Regions from separate parts of the Alteromonas sp. ABH4_456 genome, predicted to be linked through region 1. Evidence: predicted binding sites of a transcription regulator. Region 1 holds the regulator's gene; each other region holds the start of a gene.
What was found. The regulator sigma-54, encoded in region 1, starts transcription at its own class of promoters, with help from an activator protein. The targets are predictions, from matches to a motif close to GTTGGCACGNNNNTNGNNT.
Positions count from the first base shown of each region.

Region 2: ACXAG2_RS03560 (BON domain-containing protein) is a predicted target of sigma-54. The motif match lies at 1,849-1,867, and genes of this name have one in related genera.
Region 3: ACXAG2_RS16240 (DUF1328 domain-containing protein) is a predicted target of sigma-54. The motif match lies at 5,399-5,417, and genes of this name have one in related genera.
Region 4: ACXAG2_RS02250 (DUF4097 family beta strand repeat-containing protein) is a predicted target of sigma-54. The motif match lies at 5,436-5,454, and genes of this name have one in related genera.

Region 1 is NZ_JBSWXO010000003.1:363,118-370,770, reverse strand. Features, by position in the region: gene ACXAG2_RS06975 (ATP-binding cassette domain-containing protein) at 1-66, opposite strand, end outside; gene ACXAG2_RS06970 (calcium/sodium antiporter) at 577-1,533, shown strand; gene ACXAG2_RS06965 (KpsF/GutQ family sugar-phosphate isomerase) at 1,534-2,505, shown strand; gene kdsC (3-deoxy-manno-octulosonate-8-phosphatase KdsC) at 2,505-3,059, shown strand; gene lptC (LPS export ABC transporter periplasmic protein LptC) at 3,056-3,619, shown strand; gene lptA (lipopolysaccharide transport periplasmic protein LptA) at 3,588-4,157, shown strand; gene lptB (LPS export ABC transporter ATP-binding protein) at 4,163-4,888, shown strand; gene ACXAG2_RS06940 (RNA polymerase factor sigma-54) at 4,984-6,468, shown strand; gene hpf (ribosome hibernation promoting factor) at 6,501-6,788, shown strand; gene ptsN (PTS IIA-like nitrogen regulatory protein PtsN) at 6,797-7,240, shown strand; gene rapZ (RNase adapter RapZ) at 7,287-7,653, shown strand, end outside.
Region 2 is NZ_JBSWXO010000002.1:107,078-114,730, forward strand. Features, by position in the region: gene ACXAG2_RS03545 (response regulator) at 1-749, opposite strand, end outside; gene ACXAG2_RS03550 (GAF domain-containing protein) at 820-1,176, opposite strand; gene ACXAG2_RS03555 (hypothetical protein) at 1,215-1,595, opposite strand; gene ACXAG2_RS03560 (BON domain-containing protein) at 1,905-2,465, shown strand; gene ACXAG2_RS03565 (siderophore-interacting protein) at 2,806-3,591, shown strand; gene ACXAG2_RS03570 (hypothetical protein) at 3,604-4,032, opposite strand; gene ACXAG2_RS03575 (hypothetical protein) at 4,141-4,590, opposite strand; gene ACXAG2_RS03580 (CBS domain-containing protein) at 4,680-5,240, opposite strand; gene ACXAG2_RS03585 (hypothetical protein) at 5,298-5,597, opposite strand; gene ACXAG2_RS03590 (TonB-dependent receptor) at 5,858-7,653, shown strand, end outside.
Region 3 is NZ_JBSWXO010000011.1:60,328-67,980, forward strand. Features, by position in the region: gene ACXAG2_RS16200 (BON domain-containing protein) at 1-10, shown strand, start outside; gene ACXAG2_RS16205 (hypothetical protein) at 418-585, shown strand; gene ACXAG2_RS16210 (hypothetical protein) at 639-980, shown strand; gene ACXAG2_RS16215 (MlaA family lipoprotein) at 967-1,869, shown strand; gene ACXAG2_RS16220 (efflux RND transporter permease subunit) at 1,820-4,267, shown strand; gene ACXAG2_RS16225 (DUF6942 family protein) at 4,358-4,663, shown strand; partial or broken gene ACXAG2_RS16230 (DUF6942 family protein) at 4,695-4,910, shown strand; gene ACXAG2_RS16235 (hypothetical protein) at 4,955-5,149, opposite strand; gene ACXAG2_RS16240 (DUF1328 domain-containing protein) at 5,180-5,356, opposite strand; gene yfbR (5'-deoxynucleotidase) at 5,650-6,294, shown strand; gene ACXAG2_RS16250 (ferritin family protein) at 6,319-6,780, opposite strand; gene ACXAG2_RS16255 (hypothetical protein) at 7,010-7,483, opposite strand.
Region 4 is NZ_JBSWXO010000001.1:485,038-492,690, reverse strand. Features, by position in the region: gene dkgB (2,5-didehydrogluconate reductase DkgB) at 3-806, shown strand; gene ACXAG2_RS02260 (DUF445 domain-containing protein) at 945-2,240, shown strand; gene ACXAG2_RS02255 (P1 family peptidase) at 2,331-4,586, shown strand; gene ACXAG2_RS02250 (DUF4097 family beta strand repeat-containing protein) at 4,630-5,310, opposite strand; gene ACXAG2_RS02245 (outer membrane protein assembly factor BamE) at 5,570-5,926, opposite strand; gene recN (DNA repair protein RecN) at 6,064-7,653, opposite strand, start outside.

The sequences.
Region 1 (7,653 bases):
TCCGTCATAGATAACGCGGGATCCACGCCGGAATGTCATGTTGTCTATTTCCACTAAATTTCCCATATTCTTGAAGACGCGCCTTCCCTTTATGTTCTTTGCCGGCGGTAGCAGAAAATGCTACTACCCGATTTTACATACACCATTGTATCTTCATTTGAGGACAGCCGCCAAAACGAAAAAGTTACAAGGTGTGTTCGCATTTTTCGAAAACTTTACGCTTGCTTTTATTGCCACTGTCTGCGCAAATTTCTCCGGTTCCGGCAAGCTAGCCAGCGAGAATCATGCCATCAGAGCCAGCTTCAAGACTGACCACTCTCTTTTGTACGTAAAAAAACCCGTCACAGCGCGATTACACTTTTGTCATCATGCTGACAGTTTTTGACAATCCGGATGATTTATCACATTGATGTTGTTGATACAGAGCAGAAATATGCTTGCAGATAGCGGAAAAGCAACAGCAACTGTTGCACTTATAACCAGTTGCAACCGTATTAGCAGGTATTCTATCTAAACCGTATGCAAATGCTGTACTTTTTGCGACAATCCGAAAAAACAAAGGACGAATGGTAACTTGTGATACTTTCTATCTGTATTTTCCTGCTGGGTCTTGCTGTACTTAGCTGGAGTGCCGACCGCTTCGTTTATGGCGCTTCCGCACTGGCGAAAAATATCGGAATCTCCCCCATGATGATTGGTTTAACCATTGTCGCTATGGGGTCATCAGCACCGGAAATTGTTGTATCGGCTATCGCCTCCTCAAATGGCAATATGAACACAGCGGTAGGTAATGCGCTGGGCTCAAATATTACTAATGTTGCCCTCGTGCTGGGTATCACGGCCCTGGTAAAACCGCTCGTCGTCTCTTCCTCTACATTAAAACGTGAATTCCCCGTTCTGCTTGGTGTAACCGTGCTTGCCATGTTCTTTCTTAATAACGGCAAACTGGCTCATCTGGAAGGCATGATTCTCCTCGGCCTGTTTGTATTTGTACTCGCAGGTATGGCCTGGATATCGTTACAGGTAGATAAGGAAGATCCGCTGGTGAAAGAAACCGACGGAGAAATCCCTGACGGTGTAAATACCGGTTCTGCGGTGTTGTGGGTTGGCGTGGGTATTGTGTTACTGCCACTCAGCGCCCATTTTATGGTGAATGCGGCAGTAGATATCGCCCATTTTTTCGGTGTGTCCGACCTGGTAATCGGTCTGACAATCATAGCGCTGGGCACCAGCTTACCGGAACTGGCCGCCAGTGTGGCCGGTGTACTGAAAGGTGAAAGCGACCTGGCACTGGGAAATGTTATCGGTTCGAATATCTTTAATCTGCTGGCGGTATTGGGTATGCCGGGACTCATTGCTCCCGGGCTACTGGATGAGAATGTGTATAACAGAGACATGTGGGTGATGTTTGGTCTCACAGTGTTATTATTTTTCCTGAGCTTTAATTTTATCGGCAAGCGCCAGTTAGGCCGCCTGGAAGGTGGCATCTTTGTACTATGCTTTGTGGCGTATCAATTCTGGTTATTTGGTTAAATGAGTAATTCACCGTATATCGCGTCAGCCAGACGGGTCATAGAAATTGAAACCAGCGCTGTAAGTGCGCTGGCATCCCGGCTGGACAATAAATTTGAGCAAGCCTGCAACTTGTTGTCTGAATGCAAAGGCAAAGTAGTCGTATGCGGCATGGGGAAATCCGGCCACATCGGGTGTAAAATTGCTGCGACACTTGCCAGTACAGGCACACCGGCTTTTTTCATGCACCCGGGCGAAGCCAATCATGGCGATCTCGGCATGCTTAGTCAGACAGATATATTGCTGGCCATTTCAAATTCCGGAGAAACCGGCGAACTGGTGAACCTGCTTCCCGTGGTCAAGCGGCTGTCTGTGCCTGTCATCGCGATGACGAACAGCGAATCAAGCACGCTCGGCCAGCATGCAGATGTGGTACTCAATATCAGTGTGGAAAAAGAAGCCTGTTCGCTGGGGCTTGCACCGACCTCAAGTACTACAGCAACCCTGGTAATGGGTGACGCGCTGGCCATTGCACTGCTGGATGCTAAAGGATTTACTTCAGATGATTTCGCCCTCTCTCACCCGGGCGGCAGTCTGGGCCGGAAACTGTTACTCAAAGTGGGCGATATAATGCTGACCGGCGACGCTCTTCCTCTTGTATCGTCTGCCGCGACCATTTCACAGGCTCTGCTGGAAATATCTTCTAAAGGTCTGGGAATGACAGGTATTACAGATGACAGCGGCAAACTCAGCGGTATTTTTACCGACGGCGATCTGAGACGAATCCTGGACGCCAGAACCGACATTCATACCACTCCGGTAGCCAATGTTATGACCCGCGGCGGGAAAACTACCCGCTCCGGTACACTGGCAGTGGAAGCGTTAAATTTAATGGAAAAACACAAGATCAGTGCGCTGATGGTGGTGGATGAAAATGATCACCCAGTGGGCGCATTCAACATGCATATGTTGCTTAAAGCAGGAGTTCTCTGATGGGACATGAAGTCACTTTTTACGGTGTGATCAGTGAAGAGCGGTTTGAAAAACTCAAAGGGCTGAAACTGCTCGTTTGTGATATCGACGGCGTATTTTCTGACGGCAGAATTTACCTTGGCAACAATGGTGAAGAGTTAAAAGCCTTTCACACCCGCGATGGCTATGGCGTTAAGGCATTAATAAACAGTGGTGTGGACGTTGCTGTCATTACCGGCCGCGACTCGGCCATTGTAAAGAATCGCATGACCGCCCTGAAGGTGAAGCACATTATTCAGGGTCAGGAAGATAAAGCCACTGCTATGGCTCAGTTGTGCGAAAAGTTGAATCTGGCGCCATCAGAGGTCGCAGCCATCGGTGATGATATGCCGGATCTTGGCATGTACCGGTTTGCCGAAACAAAAATTGCGGTGAAAGATGCCCATCCGGCCGTCACCCGCGAAGCGAACTGGATCACCACAAAAAATGGTGGATTCGGCGCAGTCCGGGAAGTCTGTGATGTGATTTTACAGGCGCTCGGCACGCTGGACACCATACACGGGGCCAGTGTATGAGCCGTTTAGGGATCAGCATTTCTGCGCTGTTTGTTATGGCGCTGCTGATGTACCTTCCGGTCTGGATGGCAGAAGAGCAGGCACCGGCGAAAAAAGCCGGAGCAGACGCTTTACGCCCTGCTTATAAAGCGAAGAATTTGACAACCACGCTGTATAACGAAGAAGGCAAACTCAATCACGAAGTCTTTGCCGCCTCTATGGAGCATTACGACCAACTAGGCTTTGTGTTATTCGACCAACCCAAATACACTGTCTATGTGAATGATGACGAGGCCCCATGGCAAGTCACCGCTGATGAAGGCACACTCTACAACGATGACCTGATCCAGCTGGAAGACAATGTGCTGATAAAAAGCCTGAGTCCTGAAGAGTTTATCCAGACTATCACAACCAATTTTATTAAGGTGAATCTGGATGACAAAACCATGACTTCAGACCAGCCGGTAGATATACGCGGTGTACAGACCATCATTAAAAGTAACGGTTTCAATGCAAACCTGCGTACCCAACAATATGAGTTAATTGATCATGTGCAGACAATTTATTCCCCGGGCAGTTAGCCTTTTCGCAGCAATAGCGCTGCTTGCTGCTGCCGGTGAGGCAATGGCCGGCTCCGGTGATTTTGAAAAGCCTATTACCGTGGATGCTAAGTCACAGTTTATCGACGGTAAAAAGAAGAAATCGGTTTTTAAAGACGATGTGAAGATCACCCAGGGTTCACTCATCATTGCCGCAGATGAAGTTGAAGCCATCGCCAGTGAAGGCGAAGGGAAAGAGGTTTTTATTGCCCGCGGAAAACCAGCCACTTATTCTCAAACGCTGGATGACGGCGCAAAAGTAAAAGCCAGCGCAAATGAAATTCGCTACGAAGTAGCCAAACAACTTATTTCCTTGCAAGGTGATGCGAAAATCCAGCAAGATACCAGCATGGTCCAGGGAGATAACATCACCTATGACATGTCAAAAGAGCAACTTCTGGCAACCGGCGGTGAAAGTAACAGCAACGGCCGGGTAACCACGGTTTTCCGTCCTGACACAGTTAAAGAGCTGAAGGAAGAGAACAAGACTTCAGACAGTAACGAAAACGAGGGTAACTGAGTTACATGGCAACCCTGAGTGCGACTCACCTGGCAAAGTCGTATAAATCACGCCAGGTCGTCCGTGACGTTAGTTTATCGGTTTCTACCGGACAGATAGTAGGTCTGCTGGGTCCTAACGGTGCAGGTAAAACCACAACGTTTTACATGATTGTGGGTCTTGTGCCGCTGGATAAAGGCAAAATCCTCATTGATGAGCAGGAGCTGACGCACCAGCCAATGCACGAACGTGCCCGCCGGGGAATTGGCTATTTACCCCAGGAGGCATCCATTTTCCGCAAGCTGACCGTACATGAAAACATCATGGCGATATTACAGACGCGTAAAGACTTAAAAAGTCATCAACGTGAACAGGAAGCGGATGCACTACTTGATGAATTTAATATTAACCATATACGTAATAGTACAGGTATGAGTTTGTCGGGTGGCGAACGCCGCCGGGTTGAAATTGCCCGCGCACTGGCAGCCAATCCGCAATTTATTTTGCTCGATGAACCCTTCGCCGGAGTTGACCCGATTTCGGTTAATGATATAAAGAAGATCATTCAGCACTTACGGGACAGAGGTATCGGTATCCTCATCACCGACCACAATGTCAGGGAAACCCTTGATGTGTGTGAAGAGGCCTATATCGTCAGTCATGGAGAACTGATTGCTCAGGGCACCGCAGAACAGGTATTAAGTAATCAAAAAGTTCGTGATGTATACCTTGGTGAGCAATTCAGGCTATAGTTAAGATATCGGGATGAGCATTTAGCGGAGATTTCGCCACCGGCACTCACACCGCTACAACCGGATGTCCTTTTTAGAGTTTATATAAGACGTAGATGAAACCATCTTTACAGTTAAAATTTAGCCAACAACTAACAATGACGCCTCAGCTTCAGCAGGCGATCAAGCTATTGCAGTTGTCTACGCTGGACTTACAACAAGAAATTCAGGAAGCTCTCGATTCTAATCCTTTGCTGGAAGTCGACGACAGCTCCGACAACGATGTAATTGAGAAAAATAACATCGACAATGATGACAGCATGCAAGAGTCTGCATCAGCCTCGTCTTCTGACAGCATGGATACCGGTGAAGCACTGGAAAAGAATGATTTACCGGATGAGCTGCCCATCGACAGTACCTGGGATGAGTACATTTCTGCGTCTTCTGCCCCCGCGCCCGGCCCTTCCGGTGGTGATGATGAACAAATCTTTCAGGGTGAAACCACCGAAAATATTCAGGACCATCTGCTGTGGCAAATGCGTCTGACACCTTTTTCTGACACAGACCGCGCCATCGCGCTGGCGATCATCGATTCCATTGATGAGTCCGGCTATCTAACGGTTACAGTTGACGACATTCTGCAAAGCGTAAACAGTGAAGATATGGAAGAGCCCGTAGAAGAAGATGAGGTTGAGTGCGTACTTAAACGTATTCAGCTTTTTGATCCTCTCGGTTCCGGCTCCCGCACACCGCAGGAGTGCTTGTTAGTTCAGCTGGCGCAATTTGCACCGGAAACACCGTGGCTGGAAGAAGCCAAACTACTGCTCAGAGAGCATTCCGATCTGTTAGGCAGTAAAGATTACCGTACGTTAATGCGTAAAACCCGCCTGAAAGAAGATCAGTTACGGGAAGCGATGCGTTTGCTGCAAACGCTTAATCCCCGTCCGGGCAGTGCATTAATTACGAAAGAACCCGAATATGTCATTCCGGATGTATCGGTTGCTAAGAAAAATGGCCGTTGGGTTGTAGAATTAAACCCCGACAGCCTGCCTAAGCTCAGTGTTAATCAGCAGTATGCTGCAATGAGCCGTAAAGCAAGAAACAGCAGTGATTCACAATTTATCCGCTCTCACATGCAGGAAGCAAAATGGTTTATTAAGAGCCTTGAGAGCCGGAACGATACGCTGCTGAAAGTAGCAAATTGTATTGTTCAGCAACAGATGGGCTTTTTTGAGCATGGCCCTGAAATGATGAAACCAATGGTGCTGAATGATGTCGCAGAAATGGTAGATATGCACGAATCTACTATTTCCAGGGTAACAACGCAGAAGTACATGCACACGCCCCGTGGTATTTTCGAGTTGAAGTATTTCTTCTCCAGCCACGTTGCCACTGAATCAGGTGGTGAGTGTTCATCTACAGCGATTCGCGCCCTGATTAAGAAGCTGGTTGCCGCTGAAAAGCCAAGCAAGCCACTGAGTGACAGCAAGATTGCTTCGTTGTTGGCCGATCAAGGCATTATGGTTGCCCGGCGAACAATAGCAAAGTACCGGGAATCCTTGTCGATCCCGCCGTCTAACCAACGCAAAAGCCTTATCTAACTTAAGGCTGCTCAAAATAAGGAAGACGAAATATGCAAATCAACCTTTCTGGTCATCACATTGAGATCACTGATTCTTTGCGTAATTATGTCGATACTAAGTTCAGCAAACTGGAACGTCATTTTGACCACATATCAAATGTGCACGTTATTTTAAATGTTGAAAAGCTTAGCCAAAAAGCAGAAGCAACGGTTCATCTTAGCGGCGCGGAAGTCTTCGCCTCTTCCGAAAATCAGGACATGTATGCTGCCATTGACAGCATGGTCGATAAACTCGACAGGCAGGTCCTGAAACACAAGGAAAAGCTTAAAAAGCACTAATTGAATTCATGGATATACAAGCCATAGTCAGCCTGGACCGCACCGAGTGTGCGGTCCAGTGCAATAGCAAAAAACGCATTCTCGAAATCATCAGCGGGATTGCAGCTAAAAATAACCCCGATGTTGATGAAGCCACCGTATTAAGTAGCCTGCTGGCCCGTGAGCGAATGGGCAGCACGGGTATAGGTAACGGCATTGCCCTCCCCCACGGTCGCCTGGCCGGACTGGAAAAAGTTATCGCCATTGTGGTTACCAGCACACCCGCCATCGATTTTGATGCTATCGACAACAAACCTGTGGATATTTTCTTTACTCTGCTTGTCCCTCAGGAACAAACCGAAGGGCATTTACAAACTCTGGCCATGGTTGCCGGAAAACTCAGCGATAAAGAAACCATAAAAACTATCCGCAAAGCTCAGACAAGTGATGATATTATTCGCGCATTACAGTAACTTAGTGTAATACGCACCGACAACACGTGACTTCAGGAGAAACGGCGTGAAGTTAATCATCATCAGCGGACGTTCCGGTTCAGGAAAATCAGTAGCACTTCGTGCCCTTGAGGATCTGGGGTACTACTGCGTCGATAATATTCCGGTTAATCTGTTACCAGCCCTGACACACACTGTCGCCGATGAATACGAGCAGGTAGCTGTGAGTATTGATGTCAGAAACTTGCCTAAAGAGCCTTCTGAGCTGGTTGAAATTCTCGACTACCTGCCGGAGTCATGGACTGTCACCATCGTATATATTGACGCAAGTGACGATATGCTGGTGCGCCGGTTCAGCGAAACCCGGCGGTTACACCCGCTGGCCAAACTGAATAAGTCATTGTCAGATGCCATCCAGACAGAACGTGAACTGC
Region 2 (7,653 bases), on a different contig from region 1:
GCAACGGCGTTGAACTCTCTGATTTCCTTATGATCACTGCCCCTAATTTTAGTGATATAACCAATACCATCCAGCTCCGGCATGCCAATATCAGACAACAGCAAATTAAACGCCAGTGGTGTTTCGTTAAGAATGCGCCAGGCAACCAGGCCATTTTTGGCCAATGTGACCTGTGCACCGTGGCATTCGAGGAACAGACGGAGGAATTTTCTGGCGTCTTCTTCATCCTCAGCCACCAGAATTCGCAGTCCGCTGAGCCTGTCGCTGTGCGCTGCACTGCCTTCTACTACATCAGTCGCTTGTCTTTTTGGCAGCGGGCTGGCAACGGGCGCGATTGGAACAGTGACATAAAACGTGGTCCCCATACCTTCACCATCGCTACTGACCCATATATCACCACCATGCATTTCTACAATGCTTTTCACTATGGACAAACCGAGGCCCAGGCCCTGCTTATTGTGAGAGGCTTTGCCTGCCCAGCGGATTGTGGTATCGACTGGTTCCCGAAACCACATGGTATAATACCCGTGACGGCTGGATACGGGAGAAATGAACAGACCTCTGACCCCGTTTAATTTGAAATTAGCTATAATGTCGTCGCTGATACGGGTCAGTGCGGTGGTTTTGGACTCACCACTGCTGTCTTTTGCATAACTGTGAAACAGGTGAGACACAGTTTCAAAGCTTGGCGTTCTGCCTATCAGATAGTGTGAGTTGGGCGTCACAACAGCAACACCGCATACACGCATGGTATTCAATAGTGCCGCCTGCACGTCTTCAATACCGTCAAGAGGGTTACTCGATGATACGGTTAAGGTGCTACTGGCGGGTCTGGTAAGAGTTTCGTTTCACCTCAATACTTTTGCCATGCATTTGATAGGTAAATACCTGACTTAAGCTTTCACAAATTAACCGCCGGCGTTGCTCAACATATTTAGGTTCACGGTGGTGGCAGGCAATCATGCCCCATAATTTGCTTTCGTAGATAAGGGACACTGAGAACGAAGCGCGGATCCCCATATTGCGCATATACTGCAAGTGCACCGGCGACACGCCCCGAATCATGGAGAGCGATAAATCCAGAGGGCTGCGTTCACTTTCACTCAGTGACGGGATCAGCTTAACGGGCGTCTCATCGGTATCATAGACACAGCGCACCATGTTTTTTACGTACAAGGCACGAGCCTGGGAAGGAATATCTGATGCGGGAAACTTCAACCCTTGAACGGCACTAACTCTTCATGGCAGTCCTCACCGATAACTTCACCGGCATAGTCTTTATATATTTTATTTTTAAAGGTCCACTCATAACTGTGCCGCCTGGCTGTGCTTCTGGCCTGCTCATATAAAGAAGACAAGATTTCCTGAGCGTTGTCCGGCATTTCTACTATTTCTGTGAAGCATGACTGACCCGGAAAAACCGGAGACGCGAGAATGTCAGATAAATTCTCACTGGTCACTTTCACCTGACAGGAAACGGGGTCAACCGCTAGCAGGTATCCGAAAGTCTGTACGGATTCAATAAGGTGAATCTGCTCATCTTCACATTTGTTTGTATTCATGGCGGCATCAGGAATAGTGGTCGACTTGTCCATTATGCATACATTTAAGACGACTGGTCGACCACGGAAAGTAAATTTCAACTAAAGTATAAATCCGGTATTGAGTAATGACTCGTTCCCCCCTCTATCCATAGTCAGTTATCTAAGTTTGTGTATGAAAATATAGACACACTGGCAGGTAAAATTTTCCCACACGGATTCTCCTCCTTTTTATCACGCCGCATTAAACACCATAAAAAACCTTAAAAACCAGTACAATAACATCATATTTAGTACAAAAGTATAATCTGGCACGCCACTGGCATTATTGTTTGCAACAGACAACGAACAGGAGAACAGAGTATGAAACGGATAATTCCCGCTTTGACAATGACAGTCATGACTGTGTTCTCAACGTCACTTCTTGCTGAAGGGATTTCAGCCTCGCCAACGCAATCTGCGACGGATGATGCAATTGCAGGCAAGGTAGAAGCGGCACTCTTGTTTAGTGGTCAATTCGATACGATGGATATTCGCACGGATGTGAGCAAGGGACAGGTTATTTTAACCGGCAAAGTTAACAGTGAAGTTAACAGGGAACTCGCACAGGAAGTTGCGGCGTCACTGGGTGGCGTAGTATCAGTTGAAAACAAGTTGGATGTTGTAAAGCCTGCATTACTGGAGGGTGACCTTGTCACCTTGCTCCATGGAGTCAGGGATGCGCAAATGGTGTCGTTGATACGCACACAACTTTTGCTGGAATCCGGACTGTCAGGCGACGACATTGATGTCCATGCTTTACGAGGGATTGTAACCCTTACCGGCAAGGTTGAATCGCTCACAGAGCGCGATTTGATCATAGCCATTGCAAAGAACACTGATGACGTTGTTGACGTTAAAAGTGAACTGTCTGTTGACAGTTAATCTCCCCTCCAGGCCTTTCCCGGCCTAACCAAAACCTCTGATTTTCTCCCGCCAAATGGCGGGAGCTTTTTTTGGTATCGGGAATACTACGCAGATATAGTTTTTCATGTCGAATAAAGCAGCAGTCAGTCCTATATTTAAAATCACAAAACAACAGAGTGCTTTCATTGTTTTGTTTCCATGTGTATTCCTAAATGTCTTTTGCCGGAACCTTTGTGTTCCGGCTTTTTTTCATTCTATTTTATCGGTTATACAGATACCCACCATTCGTAACAATGCGTTGTTTTTAAGAATTGTTCTCATTTAAAATGATATTGAATTAATAGAAGAGAAAATAAGTATGGAAAAAAGACAGCCAAGACAACCCGCCTGTCTCACAGTAAAAGACAACATTGCAATTACTCCTCATATGCGCCGTATCACCGTGACCGGCGATGCCCTGAAAGCTTATCCCGATATCGATACAACAGCATACGTTAAGCTGCTTTTTGATTTTGATGGTAATCCCTTGTCAGTGCCACCGGCGTCCTTACAAGATGCGCAGCTTCGCACGTATACCATCCGTCAACTGGATCGCAGCAACGGCACTATGGATATCGACATGGCGCTGCATGGTGAAGGCGTGGCAAGCGGCCCGGCTTCACACTGGGCAAAAAGTGCAGCACCCGGTGATCAAATTTGTGTAGGCGGACCGGGCAGCTCCAAAGGTCTGGCAGACAGCTTCGACTGGGTATTATTCGCCGGCGATATGACATCCCTTCCAGCCATTTCTACCTACCTGGAAAAACTGGGGCCGCAAACACAGGGTTATGCCGTCATCAAGGTTACCACCGCAGATGATATCCAACCTCTGGAGAAACCTGCCGGCGTAAACGTAATTTGGGTAACCGGTGCAAACAGTCTTGCAGATGAAGTGGCAGCACTGAGCTGGCTTCCGGGTACACCGGCTGCCTGGGTAGCCTGTGAGTTCTCAGATATGCGGGCACTGCGCCAGTTACTGGCTAAAGAAAGACGTATCCCCCACGACCAGCTGTATATCAGCAGTTACTGGCGTGAAGGCCGGTCTGAAGACCAGCATAAGGTGGATAAGCGTAAAGATATGGAAGAATACGAAGCCGGCGCCTAGCCAACCTCCAGGCTAACGATGATACTGTTCTTCCTCTGTATCGTTAGCCGCATGAATATGCCCTTTGATATCCACGAAGGGCATAGCATCCCCTGCACGCATATCCTCAAGATAATCTGTGAGATATAAAATCCCTGCCAGGTTGTGACACACCGTTACCGGTACGGCATTCAAATGAAAGTTGAAGCGGTTCAGCCACTCAGAAATCAACCGGCTGTCGCCATCTGACAACGCAAACAGTAAATGGTACAGGCGTATTAAAGCGACCTGAACTTCACACTCCTGCGACGTTTCCTCAAACCCCACATACAAACTCTGATCCAGAGCCACTTCTGAAATACCCAGTAAATTCGCGGCTTCCAGACGTGTCATGCCCATAGATTCATAAGCCATTACATAGGCTTTCATCACTACTGCCGGTGACGTTCCCATTGCATGCATACCCGACACTCCTCATTTTTCACTGATATTAAACAGTGACTTGCGAGAAACGTTCCAGTTTATGAATTTTTTACTGTAAAGGGGGCTTTTAAAAGAAAAGAGAGAGGATTACAGCACAGAAGCGGGAAGATGAGCACAGAATGCCTGTTCTGATTGCGCAGACGTTGAAAAGCCCGCGTCTTCAAGCCAGGCCTTTGCTTCAGAATACGTTTTGAAAAAATCGTACTCAACGTCAAGGCTGTCATACATTCTGGTGAGCTGCATGCGCGCGGTAACACTCACTGAGGATTCAGCGGTTACGATAGCCACTTTTTTCAAACCTAACGGCACAACCGCAGCTATCCGCACACCAAGCACACGCTCAGCATCGGGAATAAGCAGGCTTTCGCCGCGCAGTATCACAATATCAGACCATGTGTCTGCTTTTAACAGCTGACGTTCAATCCGGTAGGCTTCACCAAATGCCACCACGCATTCAGCATTCCAGGGCCCGTATGCCTGAGTCAGCATGATGTTGCCTGATAATGCTATATCGAATTCGCCGTGAACAAACTTCATAATTTTTACTGAGGGCAATGAACACGGCGGAATTATACCAGAAAACCGGTGGCACAGTAATCTGTGCCAGCCAGTTTATCCGGTCCGTGTCAGGCTGCAATGACGCTGGAAAGCGCCGAAAATGACGGCTGTGCTTGTATATCAAGGGGGAGGCGTAATTCTCTGGCAATATCGCTCACACTTATAATGCCACGAATCACGTGTTCCTTGCGGTCAATTACCAGACAATGCTGCTGGCCGTTGTCTTTCAGTGTTTCGATAATATCTTCCACTGTCGCCTGCTGGATCTGTTCGTAATCGAATGACTGCAAGGCTGACTTTGGCTGCATAAAGTCCGCCGCGATAAGATCGCTGCGGGACGTGCCCAGGGCAACTTTCTGCATGATACGCTGCTCGGTAAGGTCAGCCAGTGTCACGATACCCGCGAACTGGTCGTTCTTATCCAGCACAATTTTCATTTTCACATGGGACTGTTTCATCAGATGCTCCAGTTCCGTCGCTTTAGCATCGTAATCGATTACCAGCGGAACGTGCTCTTTGAAATCAGTAAAAACAGCACTCGCAGGCGATTGCAAGGTCAAACGGTTTTGCGCTGCTGGCCAGGCGAGTTTATCGACATTCTCAGTTTTGAATAAGGGTAATACGTGCATGATAATTTCCTTTGTTTATTTGGTCATGGATAGCCCGCAGTAGCGGGAGCATAAACATCAGGAAAATACCGGTGGTCCTCTGATACTGTAGGCCTGAACGAGGCCCCGCAAAGGAATCAACCGGATATCTGCATATTCGCTGAACGGCTGTATGACAATGGCGTTATGAACAGGATTTAGAATACCGTTGCCACTGTCTGACTCGGCGTCAGTGACGGTATTCTTTGTGACTTCAGGCACCTGCCCGTCACTGGCTGACATGACTGCGGCAGATTTTGCGCCCATAGCAACATCACTGCTATCACCCAAAACGGGTAGCAGAGTCAGCAACCATAGTGCAACAGCCCAGAAACGCATCGTGTTCTCCATTGATGTGAGTCAAAGAATTACCGGCTCACACTATAAACATACGACGATTTTCAAAAATTCAAACTACACTTCAGCGCAATAATCGGATACTCATCGCGTTTCGGCAAAACATAACGCCGGTGAATAACCCTGATTTTTAGTCGGGTATTCGCTACCAAAGTACCATTCCGGTTACCACTATAAGTTAATTTTCTGTAAACAGCGTCTACTCTAACCTGTGAGAAAGCACAAAAAACCGGATGCTCACCATGACTGAAAAAACATTTAGAAGAAGCTTTATCGCACTGACCGTAAGCTCAGTTCTGCCACTGACAGCACATGCAGCGGTAAACTGGGACGAGCAGGAATTGATTGAGGTAACAGGACAAACCCCGTTGTCCGCGTACAGCGACGATAACTCTCAGGTGAATGCCACCCTCGGGTCAAAAGATATTAATCTAGCCAACGGTGGTTCACTGGCAAGGTTACTGGACAGCGAATTGCTTTCAGTGTCGATTAATGATGTGACGAACAACCCTTTTCAGCCCGATGTGCAATACCGTGGTTTTACCGCTTCGCCTTTACTGGGACTACCTCAGGGTCTGTCGGTGTACCTGAATGGTACCCGCTTTAACGAGCCTTTTGGCGATACAGTAAACTGGGATCTGGTCCCCATGACTGCGCTGGACAACGTGAGCATAGTCAGCGGTGCTAACCCGCTGTTCGGCCAGAACACGCTGGGGGGCGCATTGTCCCTGCGTAGTAAAACCGGCTTCAGCTTTACAGACAATAAACTCACCGTACAGGGCGGTAATTTCGGCCAGAAAGGCGCTACCGTTGAAAGTGGCGGCAATAATGGTGAGTGGGGCTATTACGTCAATGCCAGTTTTTATGAAGAAGATGGCTGGCGGGATTTCTCCCCCAGCGAAGTAAAGCAGTTATTTGGTACGCTGAGCCGCCAGACCAAAGACAGCCGGACACAATTAACATTGTCTCTTGCCGACAACGACCTGATTGGTAACGGAGCAATCCCGGTAGACCTCATTCCTTATGAGGGCCGCGACGCCATATACACCCGCCCCGACCAGACAATGACTAACCTGACCTTTGTCAGTCTGAATCACGAATGGGACCTCAGCGATTCCGTTGAGCTTGCCGTTAACGTTTACTACCGTGAAAACGAAATTGAAACCTACAACGGTGATGACAGTGATTATGAAGAGTGTGAAACCGAATTTGGCGAAACGCTCTGCGAGGAAGGAGACGACGATGATGATGATGATGACGAGGCAGAAGAGGACGCCGTCGATGACGATGACGATGACGACGATGAAGAAGGTGACACGCCGGTTCAGTTCGTTGGCTATCTGCCGGAAGTGCCTCTGGAAGACATCAGCGATATAGACCCTGATGAACTGGACGGCACAGCCAATACATCTCTCACTCAAAATCGCAGTTACGGTGCCAGTTTTGAGCTGAGTGGCACCAAAGCCGGCGATAAGATTCACAACTGGGTGTTCGGTGGGGGTATCGACAGAGCAAACATTGATTTTAACAGCCGTACTGAGTTTGCCATTCTGGCCAACGACACCGCCGAAGATACCCGTGGCGTAACAGGTATCGGTGTCTATGATGCCGGTTCTGAGGTTTTCCTGAGAACTGATGTCACCCACTATCATTTGCTGTTAAGCGATACCATTACCCTGACTGATGAATGGCAAGTGTGGGTTTCCGGCCGCTTCAACCGCTCTGAAATAAAGATGATGGATCAAATTGAAACCGGCGAAGGCTCACTGAACGGCGACCATACGTTTAACCGGTTTAATCCTTCCGTTGGCGTGCAGTACCACCGGGATGCCCTCACACTGACAGCCAGCTACAGTCAGTCATCACGTACGCCAAGCCCGGCAGAACTGTCCTGCGCGGACGAAGACGATCCCTGTAAACTTCCTAACGGCTTTGTGGCCGATCCACCACTGGAACAGGTTGTCACAGATACTCTGGAGCTGCGCCTCGCATGGGCTGAAGATAACCTGGAACTGGCCGGTGCGGTTTACCACAGCGA
Region 3 (7,653 bases), on a different contig from region 1:
AAGTGAATAATACTTTTTAACTGCATAATCAGGAAAGGGCTGAGTTATCTCAGCCCTTTTTTATTGCGTTCCGGTTGATGAATCCTGCTGAAAAGCTTTCCTTCCCGTCTGTGAAAATATTTCCCGTCTGTAGTAAAAAAGTATCATCAAATTCCCGGGTCAACGGAAATTATTTGGGTGTCATTACCTGCACCTTTTTCCTCTGATTTTTCTTCTATGATAATGAATTGATACTTAAGTCTAATAAATCAGTAGGTTACGAAAACGCCGGTCATGACGTTGAAGCACGGAGGTGGCTTTTGCGGCGTTTCTGTGAGGTCTCTAAAAATATGGCGCGGAAATTGGAATGTTAAAAATAGTTGTGAGAGTAAATAAGTCATTTACCGGAATTCAATTCTACGCACGCAAGGGAGCAGTATGAAATTTCTGAAGACTAAACACCGTCCGTTACCGTCAACGTCATTTGAACGTCTCATTCACTCGCAGCCAGTTTTTAACTGGTTCGATCGCTACGACAAACGTGACCACAAAGCCGGTAAGGCAACAGCAGGTGCAGTGATGGCGGAGGCAGCGACCGCTAACTAAGTACAGGAAAGCGATCCGGACGGCCCTTGAATTAAACAACGATGGTGAAAAACATGAATTACTTAAAAATTGCGGTAATGACAGTGTTACTTCTGACCAGTCTTGTAGCTCTGGGGTCCGGAAAGCAACTTTCAACCTGGCTGGGGGAAACGCCGGCAGAAACATCAACTGGTGCTGATCTGGCAGAAGTTGAGGCGGTATTTAATGAGTTGGAATTTGACCCGGCGAATTCGTTTCATCAAATTCGTAAGCAAAGGATTGAGCATTATCTTGATTTGGCCCGTAACTATGATGATAGTGACTGGGACTACAGCAGGGATGAAGCTCTGCAGCGGGCTCAAAATATAATGAATCACCACGAAAGGAAGGAAAGTGGTATCTATGCCAGCTTATAGACAAGGTGCTTTCGCCTTAATTATTTGTGTATTTTTATTGGGCGGCTGTGCCAGCGCGCCCGACATGCCTGAAAATTCTGCTGTACAACCGCAGAACAACACACAACCTCAAAAAAACGAACCTGCACTGGCTGAAGAGCTTGCGAAAGGGAAAGACGTTACCGTACAAACCAGCCAGGGAGCCGTATCCGTTTCTCCGGTAGTGGTTGCAGTAGGTGATACCCCTGAGTCAGGGAATACCGGTGATGAGGTGTATTACAACGATCCCTGGGAAGGCTTCAACCGGGCCATGTTCAGCTTTAATAATGTGTCTTATCAGTATGTACTTTTACCGCTGGCAGACGGTTATCATTATGTAGTGCCAGGGGTGGTGAGAGACAAAATTGGTAATGCCTTTGATAATCTCAGAGAGCCGTTGAATCTGGTCAACAACACCTTTGCAGGCGAGTTCAGTGAGGCTGGTGCAAACTTAGGGCGCTTTCTGATCAATTCTTCGGTGGGACTGCTCGGCTTATTCGACCCCGCATCCGACTGGTTCGACATCAAACCGCAAAAGCAAACCATCGCAAATACCTTACAACGCTATGATATTGGCTCCGGCCCGTATCTGGTTATTCCCATTTTAGGTCCGTCTGATTCCCGCGGCGCGTTATCTACGCTCACCGAAGGGTTTGTCCATCCGGTAAATTACATTGCTGAACCACCGGAAAGCTATCAGTTGAGGATTTTTGAAGGTTTTGATGACTTCTCAAATCAGTCAGATACGTACAAGAAATTGTATGAGCAGGCTGAGGATCCTTACATCTATTTCCGTAATCAGTACATTCAGGGACAGCGACGTGACGAACTCTTCGAACTCAGTGAACGCGAACAGCAAGATAACCAGTAAGCTGGCGGCAGGGATTATTTCAGCCCGCTGGGGTATTCTGATTTTCTTTATTGCGGCTTTAGCGTGGCTGGGATTACACATATCGCAATTTCGCATTGATGCGTCCGCAGACACCTTACTGGTCAAAGATAACAAGCTCTACATTCAGACTCAGGTTGCTGATCAGACATTCGCCCCGCAGGAATTTATTCTGCTGGCTTATGAGCCGGTTTCTCATGATCTGTTCAGCCGGCAGACATTTGATGATATTGCTGCGCTGTCGGCAGAAATAAAGAAAATCGACCGTGTTGAAGCTGTGACATCCATTATCACCGTGCCGCTTATTAATGATGCCGGTGCACTTACCGGTGATACCGATGTGGCTTCTCTGTCATGGGAAAAGCAGCATTATTCTCCCGCACAAATGAAATCTATGATTTCAGGCCATCCGATCTTTACTGATCTGCTGGTTAACCGTCAGGAAACCGCAACGGGTATTCAGATCGTTTTTAAAGACAATCCTGAACTGGTAGAAATAGACAAAGAAATCACCACCATTCAGGCTAAAGTACTAGACGGTGAGAGCCTCAGTGACGCCGACAATAAGAAAATTGAAGCGTTAAAGGCGAAGGCTGAGCCTATCCGTCAGCAACTGACCACACAGCGAAAAGCCGAAATCGAACAAATTGAACAAATCACGCAGTCTTTGTCTGACAGAGCCAACACCTATCTTGGCGGGGCCTATGTGGTAGGCCAGCATCTTATCGATATCATCAAGTCAGACCTGGTGAATTTTGGCACCGCAATCGCTGCGGTTATCGTGTTACTTCTGGCCTTATTGTACCGGTCATTTAAATGGGTATTCTTTCCGTTACTTTCCTGTGCAGTAAGCGTATTTCTGACCATGGGCCTGTTCGGGTTGCTGGATTTACGTACCACGGTCATTTCCGCAAATTTTGTGGCTTTGCAACTTATTCTTACCCTGGCGGTGATGATCCACGTCATCGGCAGTTACCGCGAAATAAGCCGGGATAGCCCGGAGTATTCTCAACGCCAGCGCATTATCGCTACGTTGGAAGACAAACTGTCTCCCTGTTTTTACGCCACGCTGACCACCTCTGTAGGATTCGGCGCTCTTATCTTTTCAGGCTTGCAGCCGGTGGTCGCATTTGGATGGATGATGCTGGCTTCCATGTTGATCACCATGGCAGTAAGTTTGCTGCTGTTCCCGGCTTTGCTGTCATTTTTACCGGCCAGTAAAGAAACGAAAGAGTACGGTTTTATTAAAGCATTGCTGGAACGCCTGCGCGGGCTGTCGATGCGCGCACCATTGGCTGTCAGCGGGTTTGTGCTCATTGTGTTTGCTGTTATGGCGGCGGGCATCACACGGCTTAATGTTGAAGACTCTTTTATTAATTACTTTGATAAAGACACGCAAATCTACAAAGAACTGGCGTTTATCGACCGTGAATTTGGTGGTTCTACTGCCCTGGATGTCATTATTACACTGGATGGACAAAACGCGTCGAAGGAACTGGTGCTGACGGCAGATTCTGTCGCACAGTTGCAGCTGGCGCAGGCGGCCATCAAGGCATTTGACGCTACAGGCAGTGTGACGTCGGTAGTGAATTTTACTGAACTGGCAAAACAGTTAAATGGTGGAAAACCGCTTACTGAGTATGAGCTTACCTCTATCTACCGTTTATTGGATGAAAAGGTGGTAAATCAGCTGGTGGGGGCGTATTTTTCTGCTGAAGATAATGCCTTTCGTATCTCTACGCGTATTCAGGACACCACGGAAGGGTTGAACCGTCAACTGTTTATGACTCAACTGCAGTCTGACTTAAAAGCCACGGGGCTGGATGACTCTCAGTATGAATTGACTAACCTGTTCGTGTTGTATCAGGATATTCTCAGTCGTCTTTTTGACTCCCAAATCAAAACTCTCGGTATTGTGTATGCAGTGCTGGCACTGGTGCTGTTTGCTATTTTCCGCTCGCTTAAGGTCACACTGATTGCACTTCTACCGAATATACTCACTACACTGGGAGTTTTAGGGATCATAGGCTGGTCCGGTATTTCCCTTGATATTATGACTATCACTATTGCGGCCATAGCCATGGGCATAGCTGTCGATGATACCATTCACTTTTTACACAGTTACCTGTCTGGTATGAAACAGGGAGATGGCAGCGCATACGCGGGGAGCCGTTCAGCCTTCGGGCATTCCGGACTGGCTATATTGTTCACCTCTACCATTATTGCAACGGGTTTCTCACTGTTCGGTTTTTCTGACTTTTTACCCAGTGTGTATTTTGGCTTGCTGACGGCACTGGCGATGCTGCTGGCACTGTTTACTGACCTGAGTTTATTGCCGGCGCTGCTAAACCGTTTTGTTGGTAAGAAAAGTAGCGGGTAATGCCCCTGCAATCAGGTATGATGTATAGACGAATAAAGGCTTGCAGCGATGCAGGTCTTTTTTACTGATGGCTGAGAAAGGAGCTGAGCAATGCCGGAGGCAGATTCCGTTGCAGGGTTAGGGTGTGAAGAGGCGTGTATTCAGGTGTTTATGGCAAACCGGCCTGATTATCCTCTGACGGGGCCTCCGGGACAATTGTTGCCGGCAAATAATACCCTCATTGAGAACATAAACCGGGAATGCGGAAATGGCTGGCGTAAAGTATTTAATGTCTACGCAAAATGGGTATTTGCCTTGTCAGAGAGTGCCGGCAAAACACAAGGCATTTCCTCATGGCAGCAGTATCGTGACGAGCTTTTGCTGACAGAACAGGGGGAGTACTGCGCTCTGGTTTGAAGCGCCGGAACATTTTAACCCTGCCAGATTAAACATTGTGATGGGCAAAACCTTTGCCGGAACGTTGGGACTTACAGACAGTGTGGAATGGCTGACGGCTGATTTTGCTGTGTGCTTGCAACGGTCACTGGTTGTGACGCCGTATTTTGACTACCGGCAGCTGACAAATGAAAAAGTTGGTTTTCTGAATTATCTGATCAGAAGCAGGCCGGCTTTGCTGAAACAGGCTATGGGGTGTCAGAAATAAAAAACCAGACCCGGAGGTCTGGTTTTGATTTTTCTTAGTACTGATTAACAGTCTTTGTCTTCTGCATTCATGCCTTCTTTGGCATCTTCACAGGCGTCTTCAACTGCGTTACCTGCATCGGTAACGACTTCGTCGAGTTTTTCACCTGCGTTTTCTGCTTCACCGTCGCCGCATGCGGCCAGTGAGAATGCGAAACCTGCTACTAACAGTGCCTTAAGCATTAATTTAGATAAGTTCATAGTCCTTTCTCCTTGTTCCAATGTAAATTGTTAGACTCTAGGTGATTTGCCGCGTAATGCATTTGCGATCAGAGAGATCACCAGCAACGCTACAAACACGAAGAATAAAAACTGAGCAATGCCTGATGCTGCACCGGCAATGCCGCCAAAGCCAAAAACTGCTGCGATAATGGCGATAATGAAAAATGTAACTGCCCAACCTAGCATAATTATTTCCTCATATTGCTCTAGTAAATGACATATACACTTATGCTGGTATTGTGCCATTATTTAAGATGTTGAAAATTAAGGGTTATTTTTTGTTTTACTGCGTTTGACCCTGATGGACAGGGCGGTAGTTACAACTTACTTGCATTTTTTACACAGTCTCCGGAAAGCTTTCATGCAGTGCATTAGAGACGCTGGTACACTAGATTTATATTTCATCATTTATTTAATCCGGCTTACCCGTGGCCCGCCAGCCGTTGCCGGTCCCGCTTTCGATATACGGACAACTATTCATGAGTAAAAACCATTCTGCATTTATCGGTTTGATGCAAAGAGCAAGAAACGTAAAACGCTGGCCCTTAATGGCGCAGTTTCAGGAAGAAATGTTATCGACGCATATTTATGAAGCGGCGGTGGTTGCTCATATGCTCGGGGCAATTGCAAAAGAAGTATTTAACGAAGATGTTGAGCCTGACCGGGTAGCCTCCATGGCTATTTTCCATGAAGGCAGTGAAATTGCCGGTATGAGCGACATTCCCAGCCCGGTAAAATATCACGACCCGGAAACCACCATGGCGATTAAAAAGCTGGAGCGGAGGTTTGAAGCCATGTTACTTCAAACACTACCTGAACCACTACGTCAGCGTTATCAGCCTCTGATTGAGCAGGATAAAGAAGATATTCATGTGGCGCTGGCGAAAGCCGCAGACGTATTGTGTGCTTATCTGAAATGTGACTATGAGTTATCAAAATCTAACTCAGAGTTTTCAAATGCTATGCACGAAATGGACATACAACTGAAAAAATACCGGGACACGTTTAAATGTGTGGATTATTTCTGTCAGGTATTTCTTGAAGATGCAAAAGGAACGCTGGATGAGCAGACCCGCGATCTAGACTGGGTCGAAAGGGCTAATACGCTGAATATTAAAGAATAACAGGGAACATTTAACGTCCTCAGTTCAGGCGCGGTCCTTCAATAACCGCGTTCTGGCTTGTTTCAGGGATAATAATTCATCATAGCATTGCTGCATGCGGGTGCGGATTTTCCGCAACAGCTGAGCACAAGACTGGCTCTGTTTTTCGTTTAACGCATCATCGAACTGTTTCAGAACCCGTGATTCCAGCGCTACCAGTTGCTCAACAAACACCTGCTCACTGTTTGCAGAAAGCTTACTGACTACATGGGTATAGAGTTTTCTCGCTTCGATAAGCAAAGACGTTTCAGTAAAATCACTGTGCTGACCTGCATAAGGCATGAGATCAGTACAGGCTTGTTGCTTCTCTCTTAATATACGCGAAAACAGGGCGCGGGTACTGTCGCAGCTCACGGCTTTAATTCCGTCACTGTAAAACGTGATACCGCTTTGCAGCATATTGATGAGATATGAAATATTATCAGACGGATAATTAGCAGCAGACACAGCGGATTCCCTTTGTTGCAAAACTCTGTATGGGAATTTGCAGGGATCAGGCCATATGTTATGTCTGCTAATTAAATTTTATATTCATGATATACAAAGTTTTTTTTCCGGATGTTCAAACTGGCAGCGTGTGGAAGAAACGGGTAAATACATCTTTACAATTTGCTCTGTAAAAAAGTAAAAGCCGGCATTGCGAACAATGCCGGCTTTTAAGTGCTGTTAACAGTAATTACAGGTTGTACATTTTCACATCGCCTGGATTACCGGAATAGGTAGATACAGTGAGATCCTGAGTGAAGTACACGAAATGTACCTGAGTCGGATTACCGGTGTCGTCGTAAAATACTTCGCCGGCATTACCGGGAATGTATCCGCAGGCGCCACTGTAGTAGTAAGCGTTCCAGCCAGTCACCAGGGGACTGTTGTAGCTGGCCAGCGCATTCACCGGTTCAGGGCTGCTGTAAACTTTGTTCCAGAGGTCCACACAGCCGGCGGTGTCCGCAGTGCTACCCTGAGCCCAGCCATCCGATGTGAAATCTACAGATTGTCCGCCGATATTTATCGGCGTTGTCTGACGAATCTGATATTTGGCCTGTAACAGCGTAATGCCCGACTTGAATGCGCCCATCTGACCCTGAGTGACGGCATTAGTGGCATCTTCAGACAAATCAATAAAACGGGGAGCAGCTGTTACTGCCAGCACGCCAAGAATGACAATGACGATGACCAGTTCGATTTAAAGCCTGCAGAATATTTAATAGTTTTCATCATGGTATCAGGTTCTGATTAACGACATGATGAGAATAGAGTAAAGGAACGTTTGCGCCAATAAAGAAACGCCTGAAACGGGTATTTCAGGCGTTTATCAGGTGT
Region 4 (7,653 bases), on a different contig from region 1:
TAATGCAATCGATGCCTCAATTAGGTGTAGGTACGTTTCGTTTAGAAGGAGAGGTAGCAAGAAAAACGGTTTCAGATGCGCTTTCCACCGGCTTCCGCCATATCGATACCGCCCAGTTTTATGGCAACGAAGAAGAAATCGGCAATGCAATTCAAACTGCCGGTCTTCCCCGTGAAGAACTGTTCGTGACCACCAAGGTATGGCACGACCATCTTGATAAGGGTCACTTCATTCCGTCTGTGCACGAAAGTCTGAACAAACTGAAAATGGCCTATGTTGACCTGCTGCTCATCCACTGGCCGTCACCCAATGATCATATTCCCATGGAGTCATATTTAGCCTCACTGAAGCAGGCTAAAGAAGAAGGTTTAACGCGCCATATCGGTGTGTCGAATTTCACTATGGCACAAATCGACAAAGCGGTTGAGATCCTGGGAGAGGGCGAGATACTCACTAATCAGATAGAGCTTCACCCGTTTATGCAAAACCGTCAGGTGGTTGAACATTGTAAGCAGGCTGGTATTTCTACTACCGCCTATATGCCCTTTGCGGTGGGCGAAGTCATGAAAAATGATGAACTCAAAGCCATTGCTGACGCGCACGGAGCCAATCCTGCCCAGGTTGTACTGGCGTGGATGGAAGTAAAAGGTATCCATGCCATCCCTTCATCAACGAATAAGGACCATTTGCAGGCGAACTTCGATTATACCGCTGTCACGCTGTCAGAAGATGATGTGGCGCGCATTGATGAGCTGGATAACGGTGAACGTATCGTGGATCCGGATTTCGCGCCGCAGTGGGATTAATATCCTTTTACATTTAACCACCCGTAATTGTCATAAAGGGTTTGCCGGCTGCACTTTCATCACCATATAGTGGATAGGATGTATACACCTGATGAGGTGCAGTCAGGTAAGTAAGGCAATATTAATACAAGGACAAACGTGCTACCGGATAATAAACAGCAGCAGCTCCGGCGTGCAAAACGCATCGCGCTTTTCTGGCTGGTAGGAGCTGCGTTTGTCTTTATTCTTGCGACGCTGACAGAGTACCGGCAGTGGATAACGCCATGGCCCGCCTGGGCCGGACTCATTAAGATGGCATCAGAAGCTGCGCTGGTTGGCGGGCTGGCTGACTGGTTTGCCGTCAGCGCATTGTTCAGGCCTATTCCGGCCAGATTTCCAATCCCTCACACGAATATCGTAGCGAATAACAAAGCGGCGGTTGCCGGCAATTTGTCCCGCTTTGTGAAAGAAAAATTCTTCAATGAAGTCGCTATCGAAAAACTGGTCAATGATGCCCGTCCTGCTCAGGGAATGGCAAGGTGGTTGCGCGAGCCTCAAAACGCAGACCGTCTGAGTCGCTTCGCTGCGCGCTCGCTGGTGGGGATCATTAACACGCTGGATGATAAACCCGTTCAGGACATGATGGTAAGCGGAGTAAAGCGGGCTCTGCTGAAAATGGATCTTTCACCTCTCGCGGCCGGCATGTTACGGGTTCTGACCCGTGATAAGCGACATCAGGAGGTGCTGGACCAGTTGCTTTATAAAATCGCAGAGCTTGCTCACCGGCCTGACAGTCAGATGTTTATTGCTGAAAAGCTACATAGCTGGCTGAAAGCAGAGTACCGGCGACTGGAGAAAATATTGCCGACCACCTGGTTGAGCGAGCAGGGCGCTGACATCGCTTCCAAAGCCATTGTGAGCATTCTGGCGGATATTGCCAATGACAATGAACATCCGGTACGCAAGAGTTTCGACCGCCAGTTGGAGGACTTCACCGCGAGGATGGAAACCGACCCTGCAATGACAGAGAAGCTGGAAAATATCCGTAACCAATTGCTGAACAACGATACCCTTCAGCAGTACCTGTTTCAGGTGTGGGGCGACGTGAAACGCTGGTTAATCGATGATGTTGCAGCCACAGACGGCAAATTCACAGGCCGTTTATCCCATGCACTGCAGGAAGCAGGTAAATCCGTGGCAAACGATGAGCAACTGGCAAACGCTGTTGATGTACACATCGCAGAAGCAGCCAGAGCGATGGCGCCGGAGCTCGCAGATTTTCTTACTGACCATATCCGTAAAACCATTCTGGCATGGGATGACAACCAGATGGCGGAACAAATTGAACTGAACATCGGTAAAGATCTGCAAAAAGTCCGTATTAACGGTACGTTGGTGGGCGGGCTGATTGGTGCCTGTCTGTTTTTAATTGAACATGCTATCAGTCTTTTATAACCGGTACGTAGCCGTCTTCCTTTTGAGTTTTTTGTACTATCGTGTGACACTTTTCCTTCCCCATTTTTATTTATAAAAAACGAAAACAACATGAGAAAACGAATTCTTCCGGCGTTACTGCTGGTGTTGCCGCTTATGCATGTCAGCGCAGACGCAGAGCAGGTCAGAGCCCGTGATCTTGGCATCGCGCCTGGTGTACTTGCGACCGGAAAACTGAACAGTATTACCGATGTCGCAGGCGTACGGGTGGGGCAGGTAACCCTTCATGACGGAAAAGACGTTCACACCGGTGTGACAGCCATTATTCCGGCAGAGGGCAATTTACGGCAGCGTAAGGTACCGGCTGCGGTATACGTGGGCAATGGATACGGCAAAATGGCCGGGATCAGTCAAATCCGGGAATTGGGAGAAATTGAAACACCCGTTGTGCTTACCAATACACTGAATGTGGCTGAAGGTATTGCCGGCGTAGTGGAATGGACGCTGGCACAACCGGGGAATGAAGACGTGGCATCGGTGAATGCTGTCGTAGGTGAAACCAACGACGCATTTCTTAACGACATCCGCCGCAGAACCGTAACGAAAGCTGATGTGATTCAGGCTATCAATACAGCGCAAAGTGGCCCGGTTGCAGAGGGAAATAATGGTGCCGGCAGCGGTACCCGCGCCTTCGGGTGGAAAGGCGGAATTGGTACAAGCAGCCGTTTGCTGCCTGCATCACTGGGCGGATACACAGTCGGTGTGCTGGTACAGAGTAACTTTGGCGGCATCCTGAATATTGACGGCCTGAAAGCCGGGGAAGCGCTCAATCAGCACTACCTGTATAACGAACTGAATAACGATACCGCTGCTGACGGCTCCATTATGATAGTGGTTGCAACAGACGCACCGCTGGACGACCGCAATCTGGAAAGGCTGGCAAAGCGGGCCATGGCCGGTGTTGCGCGAACCGGTGCCAGCCTGACAAACGGCTCCGGCGATTATGTTATAGCCTTTTCTAACGCAGATGCATTACGTCGTGACGAGCAGTCGCCGGCGCATTCATCCACCGTGATGGCGAACAGTCAGGTGTCACCTTTATTCGAGGCGGTGATTGAAGCAACACAGGAAGCCATTTATAACAGTCTGCTGATGGCTGAGGACGTGGAAGGTTTTCACGGGAATGTAAAAGCCCTGCCGGTAGACAAAATCCGCTCTATGTTACCAGCAGAACAGGGGAGAACAGAGTCATCTGATACGTTAAGAGTGGCTACTTTTAACGTAAGTATGGAGTCGACGAATTATCCTTCTTCAGGGCTGCCGCCCGGTGATGACGTGCTTAAAAAGGTGCTGTCAGATGGCAATAATCCGCAGGTCAAAAATATTGCTGAGATCATTCAGCGCACCGCGCCGGATATTATTTTGCTTAATGAGTTTGATTACATTAAATCGCAGAGCGATGGTGTGCGGGCTTTTATTCAAAATTATCTGAATGTCAGCCAGCACGGGCAACCTGCTATCGATTACCCGTACGTTTATCTCGCGCCGGTGAATACCGGTGAGCCGTCTCCTTTCGATCTGGATAACGATGGAAAAGCCACCGGAACAGGCGGTGATGCGTGGGGATTTGGCTTGTATCCCGGCCAGTACGGCATGGTTGTATTGTCGAAATATCCCGTTGTACATGATCAGGTGCACAGCTTGCAGACACTTAAGTGGAAAGATATGCCCGGTGCTCAGAAGCCCGTTGACCCGGCCACAGATACTCCCTGGTATAACGAAGAGGAATGGGCTGAGTTCCGGTTAAGCTCCAAGTCTCACTGGGATATACCCGTTAACGTTAATGGCCGCATTGTGCATGTACTTGCTATGCATCCCACACCGCCTAATTTCGATGGTGATGAAGACCGAAACGGAAAGCGGAACCATGATGAAATCAGGTTGATGGCTGACTATTTGTCACCGGATAAAGGCGAATATATTATTGATGATGAGGGTAAGCAATCCGGTCTGCCGGAAAACACCCGTTTCGTACTGGCGGGCGATTTCAACGCTGCCGATGCGGGTGATAAACACCGGCCCGGCGTCATAGAACAGCTTATTGATAACCGGTACGTGAACGGCAATGTTATCCCGGAAAGTGAAGGTGGCCGTGAACATTCAACAGAGCCTTACGGCCGCAGGTTCACTGCACACTGGGGGGCAAGGGCAGATTACGTTTTACCGTCAAGATATGGTTTTGAAGTGACCGGTAGCGGTGTTTTCTGGCCCGAAAAAGCCAGTCCGTTGTACCGTCTGGTGAAAGATCGTGAAGCGAGTTCTGATCACCGCCTGGTCTGGCTGGACGTCAAGTTTACCGGTAAGTGATCAAACAGGCCGGGCAGATGTATTTCTGTCCGGCCTGCAAGGATTAGCTGCGGTTGCTATTGTTACGTCTAATTACTTTGCTTTCCAGCGCAGGATTAGCAAGCTCAAGTACAACGGCGCGCTCTAAAATGATATTGCCGTTAACAACCACATCTTCCGTGATTGAAAGCACCGGTTGTTCGGATTTTTTCTTCATCCAGCCATTTTCAGTTTCTTCAAATACGATGTCGCCGTAGATACGGGTATTGCCTGACAAGCTGACATCACCGTTTTGCGTTGTGACTGAGCCTTTTATCTCGCCATCCGGCACCGTAATGTCGCCATTCACTGTTTCCAGGTCGCCTTCCACCAGACTATTCACAGAAAGCCCGATATTGCCGTTTACCGTAGACATATCACCAAACACATTCAGGTTTTTACCGGCATTGATATCGCCGTTAACCGTACTCGCTTCATTGATTGCAGCGTTATCTGCAATACTGATATTGCCATTCACCGTACTGACATCTTCAGCAACAGTAAATGTTTGCAAAGTCACGTCTCCGTTGACGGAAGACACATCACCAGCATGGCGGCCTTCATAGATGGTTACCGATCCCAGCACACTGCTTACATCGCCGCCATCGTGATAATCACCGTTACCCCCGACATTGATTACACAGCCTGATAGCGTGGCAGCACATAAAAGTGATAAAGCAATAATTGAGCGATTCCTGTTTAGCATTCTATTTTCCGTTTTGTAGTGATGTGTGTCCGGTATGGCGTTAATACTCCCGATTTTGCCGGGAAGGATTCACTTAATGATGAGCAATAACCGCACACGAATGAGTGTTAAAAGTATGACAAGTTCAGCAATTGCTGAGCCAAAAGTGATTATGTATTTAAAATCAGGGGGTTATGGATTTTTGGCGTTCAGGGAGAGGGAAGAGCGTATCCGGGAGTAGTCCGGAACACCACATTTTGGTGTTCCGGACCAAAAATGCTTACTGATCGAGCGGGGTATTAAAATCTTCTGACAATTCGAAGTCACCTTCTACGGTGGTCAGCACATTACCGTCGAAATTAAGTACCAGTTGCTTCTGGAAATCTTCACCGCGTTTGGACATACCGCGCTTCATATCGTACACGTAATACCATGTGCTCTTATCAAAAGAGTCTTCAACAACAGGGTGGCCAAGAACATAAACAACCTGCTCTTTGGTCATGCCAACACGCAGCTTTTTAACGTCACGTTCGTCCAGAAAGTTGCCCTGTGGCACATCAATCCGGTAGATCCAGTTGTTACAGGCAGTGGTGAAAAATACAGCGGTTAACAAAATAGCGATTTGATACAACTTCATGCGTGAGCTTGTCCAGTTATGCTTTGATTATAGTGACAGGCATTACCTTTGCCGGCAAACCAGTGTCAGAATGCGGCTGTCGCAAAATAATGCGCGACAGCATGCTACCCAATCACCTATGACCAATCAACCGCTTATTAGTTCGATTCTGCACTTTCTAACAGTTCTCTGGCATTTGCCAGTGCTGATTCGGTTACCTTGTCACCGGCAAGTAACCGGGCCAGTTCGTCTATCCGGTCCTGCTTCGTTAATGGCAACATCTGTGTTTCTGTTGTACTGCCATCACTGAACTTGGTCACAAACAACTGGTTATGGGCCTGTGCAGCAACCTGAGGTAAGTGCGTAACACACATAACCTGACTCACTTTACCCAACCGGCGTAATAAACCACCTACAATGGCGGCGGTAGGGCCGCTGATCCCTGTATCGACCTCATCAAAAATCATGGTCGGTGTTGCGTGTTTGTCGCTGGTCAGTACCTGAATGGCAAGCCCGATACGAGACAGTTCACCGCCCGACACCACTTTCTCCAGCTTGTCTGCCGGCTGACCGGGGTTAGTGGATACCAGGAAAGTCACATCATCCAGTCCAGACGCTACAGGCGTTTTGTCTTCCTGATAATCGACAGCAATATCGATTACCGCATGAGGCATATTCATCTGACGGATTTGCCCCTGAATCGCTTCTGCCAGCTTAACCGAAGCAACCTGCCTTGATGCCGAAAGTGCCTCACAGGCCTGACGGTAAACTTCTTTTGCTTCAACGACCTCATGTTGTAAATCTTCAAGACGATTCTCATCCTGCTCCAGACCGGCAAATTCTGCAGCCAGTGCCTGATGATGCCCGTACAGTTCTTCAGGCATCACAGTATGCTTACGTGCCAGTTCCATGGCTTTGCTGTAACGGGATTCCACCTGTTGCAGCCGCAGAGGATCTATTTCAAGGTCATCGCAATAGCTGCGTAATTCTCTGGCCGCTTCTTCCACCTGAATAGAGGCATCGTTCAGCAAGGCAATAATCGGCGTCAGGGCGCTGTCGTGTTCTTCCAGCTCAGACAGACGGTCAAGACCATTTTGAATAATGGATAACGCATTACCCTCATCATTCTCATACAGGTTATAAAAACTCGTTTGCGCCTGTTCCAGTAATGTCTGGCCGTTACTCAACCTGCGGTGCTCAATTTCAAGCTCATTAAATTCGCCATCTTCAATGGCAAATTCATCCAGCTCCTGGACCTGGTAGGCCAGCAGTTGATGGCGGTCAGCACGCTGTTGTGCCTGTGTTTCCAGATTTTTCAGTTCCGATTGCTTCTGCTTCCACAAGCGGTAGTTATCTGACACGGCGCTCAGCAAGGCAGGATGCGCGGCATACTGATCCACCAGCTTTCGCTGGTAATCGTCTTTCAAAAGCTGAAGGTGCGTGTTCTGGCCATGGATAGCAATGAGGTACTGGCCGAACTGTTTCAGCTGTTGCAGCGATACCGGTGTGCCGTTAATGAACGCTTTCGATCTGCCTTCGCGGGAAATGACACGGCGTACAAAACAGCTGTCGTCATCTTCATCCAGCAATTCCTGCTCATCCAGCCAGGCCAGTGCCGCTTTATGGCCTTTCAGATTAAAATGGGCAACGATTTCAGCTTTAGGCGCGTCTTTACGCACCGCGCCGGCATCGGCCCGCTCACCCAGACAAAGGCTGAGTGCATCAATGGCAATAGACTTACCCGCACC